Regions from separate parts of the Priestia sp. FSL P4-0332 genome, predicted to be linked through region 2. Evidence: riboswitches for the same ligand, from Rfam matches in the RefSeq annotation. Region 2 holds a riboswitch; the other holds the start of a gene.
What was found. Region 2 has a riboswitch for S-adenosylmethionine ahead of MKY06_RS06065 (hypothetical protein). Riboswitches for the same ligand answer to the same signal wherever they lie in the genome.
Positions count from the first base shown of each region.

Region 1: another riboswitch for S-adenosylmethionine. It lies ahead of metE (5-methyltetrahydropteroyltriglutamate--homocysteine S-methyltransferase); the one in region 2 lies ahead of MKY06_RS06065 (hypothetical protein).

Region 1 covers NZ_JBBOUA010000001.1:3,463,870-3,467,285, forward strand. Annotated here, with positions in the region: gene metE (5-methyltetrahydropteroyltriglutamate--homocysteine S-methyltransferase) at 1-1,866, opposite strand, end outside; cobalamin riboswitch at 2,017-2,205, opposite strand; SAM riboswitch class I at 2,285-2,395, opposite strand; gene MKY06_RS18000 (hypothetical protein) at 2,476-2,727, opposite strand; gene MKY06_RS18005 (metallophosphoesterase family protein) at 3,027-3,416, opposite strand, start outside.
Region 2 covers NZ_JBBOUA010000001.1:1,187,447-1,190,862, forward strand. Annotated here, with positions in the region: gene MKY06_RS06050 (hypothetical protein) at 1-67, shown strand, start outside; gene MKY06_RS06055 (GNAT family N-acetyltransferase) at 271-777, shown strand; gene MKY06_RS06060 (M20 peptidase aminoacylase family protein) at 825-1,979, shown strand; SAM riboswitch class I at 2,043-2,144, shown strand; gene MKY06_RS06065 (hypothetical protein) at 2,212-2,454, shown strand; gene MKY06_RS06070 (M20/M25/M40 family metallo-hydrolase) at 2,924-3,416, shown strand, end outside.

The DNA.
Region 1 (3,416 bases), 2.3 Mb from region 2:
GCTGTCCCAGTTTTCTCGTTTTAACGGCAATCCTTCACGCAGTGCCGGTTCATCTACTTGAATCATTGAAATGCCCTGACTTTCAAGTGCTTCTACTTCTTTTCTAAGAGCAAGCGCAATTTGATTTGCCACGTCGTAGCGCGGGATATCATCACGCACAAACGACCAATTTAAAATCGTAATCGGACCCGTCAGCATTCCTTTAACCGGCTTATTTGTTAGAGACTGTGCGTAGACCGTTTCTTTGATCGTCATCGCCTGCTCATACGATACATCTCCGTAAATAAGCGGCGGCTTCACGCAGCGAGAACCGTAAGATTGCACCCAGCCAAACTTCGTAAACTGAAAGCCTCCTAATTTCTCACCGAAGTATTCGACCATGTCCGTACGCTCAAACTCTCCGTGCACAAGGACATCTAAGCCGATGTCTTCTTGAATTTCAATCCATTTTTTTATTTCCTCGTTAATGTACGCTTCATATGCTTCATCGCTTAACTCGCCTTTACGCCATTTTAAACGCTCTTTTCGCACTTCTTTTGTTTGCGGAAAGCTTCCAATCGTTGTCGTTGGAAGAAGCGGCAGTTGAAACGCTTCTTGCTGAACGCGTTGACGTACGTCAAACGGCGCTTGTCGCGCTGCTTTATAGCTGTGCAGCTGCTTCAGCTCTTTTTGCACGTCTTGATGATTTCGAAAAGATGAACCATTTAATGCTTGAATCGCCTGTTTGCTTACGTTTATTTCTTCTTCTATCGACTCTTTTCCTTGCTGCACTGCTTTTGTTAAAAGCGTGATTTCCTTTAGCTTTTCATCTGCAAAAGAGAGCGCATTTTTCAATACTGGATCAATGGTTTCTTCATTTTTCACCGTGACAGGAACATGTAATAAACTTGATGAAGGCTGCAGAATCAAACGGTCTTTTGATACGGCTTCTTCAATTTCACTAAGCGTTAAAAGCTGTTCGTCCAAATTTTCACGCCAAATATTTCGTCCGTCAATCACTCCCGCAGCCAGCACTTTATCAGTTGGAAAACCATATTTATTAAGCACAGTGAGATTTTCGCCTCGGTCATGCACAAAGTCTAAACCGATTCCTTCAACAGGAAGAGACACAACTTCTTTGTAGTGATCAACGCTGTCAAAATACGTTTGCAAAATGACTTTTACATTCGGTGCTGCTTCCTTCAAAGTTTGATAGACTTCTGTGTAAAGCGCCAGTTCTTCTTTTGATAGCGTTGTAGATAAAATTGGCTCATCTATCTGCACCCACTCTACTCCTTCTGCCTGCAGCTCCGCTAAGATAGTTGCATAAAGCGGAACAAACTGTTCAACTACTTCTTTAAACTCACTTTTTTTATATCCTTTTGACAGCTTCACAAATGTTACTGGACCTACAATCACGGGCTTTCCTTCAATATTCAGCTTTTCTTTTGCTTCTTTGTAAAACTGAAGCGGGCGATTTTCTACAAGTACCGGCGTACATTCCTCAAGCTCCGGTACGATGTAGTGATAATTTGTGTTAAACCATTTTGTCATCGTAGAGGCTACCGCACCTTTTGTTCCTCGGGCGATGTCAAAATACGTTTCAAGCGATACTGGTCCTCCGTTATACTCAAAGCGCTTTGGCACTAGACCGAACATAACAGCTGTATCTAACACGTGATCGTATAAGCTAAAATCGCCGACTGGAATCAATTCAATTCCTGCGTCACGCTGTTTTTTTAGATGCGCTAGACGAAGAGCTTTAATTTCTTGAAGAAAGATACCTTTCTCTAGCTTTCCTGCCCAAAACTGCTCAAGCGCTTTTTTCCATTCTCGTTTTTCACCAATTCTTGGATAACCTAAGTTCGAACTTTTTACACTGCTCATTTTTTCCACTCCCTGTATATTTTTTTATCGGTAAACTAAAAAATCTCTCTTTTCGAAATGAAAAGAGAGATAATACGCATACTTAACTAGAGTTGAGACAGCCTGTTTTTCTCAACACGTATTCCTCACTCCTCTCTATATCCCGTAGAGCTTAAGTGCATACAACAGGCAGGTCTCCTGACTTAGGTTCATCGCTTCCTATCCCTTCCCATTTCAACATGAAACAGTGGTTAATAAGTTGCTCCCCATTACAGTGGCGGGACCGCGCCGGCTTTTCACCGGTCTTCCCTTTTAAGCTGCGTACATTCGTTACACAGCACCTGATGCATTTTTATAAAATTGTCCATTCAAAACATATTCACATAAAATAAAAAGCCTCTCTATCACGAATAGAGAGGCATAGTATCTATGAAATCCTCTCTTATTTTTCAAAGCTGTACGCTTTGCAGGATGTAGCACCTTTTCAACAAGAATGTTAAATGGTTGCCGGGCTTCACAGGGCCAGTCCCTCCGCCTCTCTCAATAAGAGTTTTAATTGTTTATAATATTTTGAATGTAGAGTCATCTTAACACCTTAGATTTATGTTGTCAAAAGAAATTTCAAAAAAATTAGTTTTTAGGAGGCGCTGACGCTAATTTTTGCCTTAACAATTTGTAATCGTCTTTTCGGTGCGTTTCAATTAAATCTTTGGCTCCCTGGTGATATCCTGACGAATAAATATACTCTACCGCTGTTTCGATAAGCTTTCTTTTTTCTTCGGCACACTCCCGGTCCATTAAGGGGAACAGTCTACCTAAAAGGTCATTTAAATCTTCCTTGATAAAACGATCAAGTCCTTCTTGCATCTTTTCGTTTGCCATGATTGCTCCTCCATTTGCTGTGTATGTTCTAAGCCTCTATAAACAGGCATTTCACTGTAAATTTTAAGATAAAGTTAAGTCATTAAACAGTATATCAAGTGAATGTTTTTCTTCAATTACATATGTAATACAAATATATGACAAATATAGAGAATATATCATCATTCATTATCTATTATAACGTTTGACTGAGCCTTCTGCTACAAGGTTTCTGTAAACATTATGCATAATCTTCCAAAAGTCTGCCTGTGAATTACGGGCAGGCTTTTGGCTAAACATAGCTTTCTATTCTCTTGTTTTTACAAACAATTTCTTCGAGGTCGTCCAAAATCCTTCCAAAGAAGAGGTCCTAATATGTTGTACCTGCTTACAAAAAACTCCGTAAAATTATAATTATTTAAAATTAAAGGCGGATCAAAATCAAGAGGAGCACCGGCGCCTCCTGACAATACAAAATCAGTGCCTCTTCCAAACATAAACGACCCGTTTCTATTTTTTCTAATAAACTGCTCGTCATATGCATGCACGTGGCTAACGAGAACTTTTTTCACGCGGTGTTCTTGAATTAAATCAAAAAATTCTTGACTTTGAGGAGTCGTTACAGGAAACCCTTCAAGATTTGACCACCGGCCAATATTTGGCTGCGCATGCATGGCTACGACGGTATTACGAGGAGCATCCTCTAGCTG
Region 2 (3,416 bases):
TTTTATCATACGTCGCTCTATAATTGCGGTTGAAAATTTAACGAAAGTAATGAAAGGGGTTTCGTAAGGGGATTTATTGATATTTGTTCAGTATAAGAAACTGTAAGTATTGGTTTTTATGATAGCTTTCATAGAAAGAGATAATGAAAATTGACACGTTATAAAAGCAGTTGTATAGTGAGTACGCAAGGCGGCAGTCTGTCTTTTTTAATTCTTAGTAAACTTATAAGTTAAATAAAATATTTAAACACTGCATAAGGAGACGAAGAGATGAAGAATGAATTCCGTTTGGCAACAAATGACGACGCAGATAACTTATTGAACTTAACTCTACAAGCATATAAGCCTATTCGAGAGCGAGGCATTCCTTTCTTAGCAGCTACTGCTGATCTTGCCCTTGTTAAGAAAAATATTTCTCAAAACCTTTGCTATGTATATGAAGAAGATAAAAGAATCGCTGCAACTGTATCTATACGAATGCCTTGGGGAGAACATCCAGGTCCGTTTGCTGTTCCGCATCTTTGGTGGTTTGCAGTGGACCCGTCGTTTGCCAGGAAAGGCGTTGGTTCTAAGCTGCTGCATCTAGTAGAGGAAGAGGTAATAAAAAATACGTTTAAATCACCAGGTGTGTCTTTAGGAACAGCAAAAGAACATCCTTGGTTAGTTGAGATGTATGAACGAAAAGGATATGTTCAAGCTAAAGAAAAGCACCTTGCAGAAGGTTATACGACCGTATTTCTTTATAAAAAATTCAATGAGGTACACTATTTGTCGTAAAAGATAGAGAAGTGATCCAAATTAAGAAATGTGAAAGAGTGATAAATATGACCGATCAATTACTACTAAATAAACTAATAGACATACGCCGTGAGCTGCACCGGTTTCCAGAACTTTCAATGAAAGAATATGAAACAACTAAACGTATTAAAAAGTGGTTAAAACACTATGATATTTCTATAGCGGATGAATTCCAATTAGACGTAGGAGCAGTAGCAGAAATTGTGGGAGGAAAGCCGGGACCTATTATCGCTATTCGAGCTGATATTGATGCGCTGCCAATTGAAGAAAAAACCAATCTGCCATTTGCTTCTGAAGTGAACGGTGTTATGCACGCATGCGGCCATGATTTTCATACGGCTTCTATAATCGGAGCAGCTATCCTTCTTAAAGAGCGTCAGCAGGAGCTTTGCGGTACGGTTCGATTTATCTTTCAGCCAGCCGAAGAAACGGCTTCTGGGGCAAAAATGCTAGTTGAAAAAGGTGTGCTCGAAGGAGTGGAAGCGATATTTGGGATGCATAACAAACCGGATCTTCCTGTAGGGACCATTGGTATCAAACCGGGACCTTTAATGGCAAGTGTTGATCGTTTTGAAATTGACGTCAAAGGAGTAGGAGGTCACGCAGGTATCCCTGAAAAAACAATAGACCCAATTGCTGCTGCTGGTCAAATTGTTACTAGTTTACAAACCATTGTCAGCCGTAATCTCAGCCCCTTTCAAAATGTTGTTGTCAGCATAACTCAAATCCATGGAGGGAGCTCGTGGAACGTCATTCCTGACAAAGTAACGCTTGAAGGAACTGTGCGTACCTTTCAAGAAGAAGCGAGAGAAAAAATACCGGCTCTTATGAAACGAACTGCTGAAGGGATTGGCGCAGCTTTCGGGGCTTCAGTAGACGTTAAATGGTATCCATATCTTCCTGTAGTAAACAATGATGATACGCTGGAAAAACTAGTTACTAAAGCGGCAGAGGATCTTAGTTATCAAGTCGTAGAAGCTGAACAATCGCCTGGAGGAGAAGATTTTGCCGTATATCAGCAGCATGTACCAGGATTTTTTGTATGGATGGGTACAGCTGGAGAATATGAATGGCACCATCCTTCTTTTTCATTAAATGAAGAGGCATTACTTGTAGCAGCTTCTTATTTTGCTAATCTAAGCTTTCATTTTTTGAATTCATTCCATTACCAAAAAAATTAAAATATTTTTATTTTTCTATTTACGGGGATGGAATTGTTTGATAAAATAAATTTTAAATTAAAAAAGTTATCACGAGTGGACGAGAGATCTGGCTCTTTGACTCCACAGCAACCTACGAATGTAAGGTGCTCCTACCAGCAAAGCATGTGCTTTGGGTGATAAAACGGGTGAAAAACTCATTTTGCATCAAAGCAAAATGAGTTTTTTTATTTTTCTAAAAGGAGAGGGTTTTATGAGCCATACAGCAGTTGCAGCACATACAGGAGAGAAAGCATTAAAGGAAGCAGTGAAATTATTAGGAAAGCATTATCAAGTAGCTTATCGGGAATTAGAAACATTTTATGAAATTGTGGTCGAAAACCATGTTCGTACATATGCTGTAGGCATAGATATTAAAGATGTACAAAAAGCAAATGAACTAGAAATTTATTCATCATGCTGTTCCAAGCTTGAGCGAGTAGGCTGTCTTTTATAGAAGAAGTCTGCTCGCGCCTCTATTTTTTAAGTGTTTTTAAATAGAAAGCATGGTTTTTGACAAGCAAAGAATCTGGTGGGTATAATCAATACTCAACAGGTTTTAAAATTAATCATAAATTGTCGAAATTTTTACACAAATTAAAGGTTACATTCGAAATGAATTGTGGTATGTTATAAAACAAGAATATTTTATGAAAGGAGCATTGAAATGGAAATGTCTCTTGAACACGGAAACGATGCAGGAAGCGAACAGCTTATTGATCGTATCCTAGACTTTTTAGAAGATGACGAAAAGTAAAAAAAGAGTGTGCGGTGCTATCCCTAGCCGCACACTCTTTTTTTATCATGTGCGTAAAGGCAGCGCCATACTATGATACATAGGGATAGAATGAAAGAGTCTCTGTCAAAGGGATTGACGAATGGTTTTGTTTGATAGAAAATTTAGAAAAAGGAAAGAGATGAAGGTTATGTCGAACAAAACATCTTTGTATCAAACAAAAGAACAGTTAAAAAAACTTGTAAGCGAATTGGTTTCTATACCTAGCGTGACAGGAACGATGGCAGAAGTGGAAATGGCTGAATCGATAGCGTCTTATTTATTGAAGCTGCCTTACTTTCAAAAAAACGAGCAAGTCGAGCTTCATTCAACAGGAGACGGGCGATCGATTGTCACAGCTTTTGTTCAAGGGAAAAATACGAATAAAACAGTTGTACTAGTAAGTCATTACGATGTAGTGGATGTACAAGATTATGGACAGTGGAAAAAGGATGCTTTTCACGCTGATACATTAACGAGTACTTTTTATAACCATATGGAACAAGTTCCGGCGCACGTACAAAAGGATATGATAAAAGGAGACTGGCTTTTTGGCAGAGGAACGATGGATATGAAAGCAGGCATTGCTCTGCATATCAGTATGGTTGAACGAGCATGCAACGGAGAGTTTGACGGAAACATCC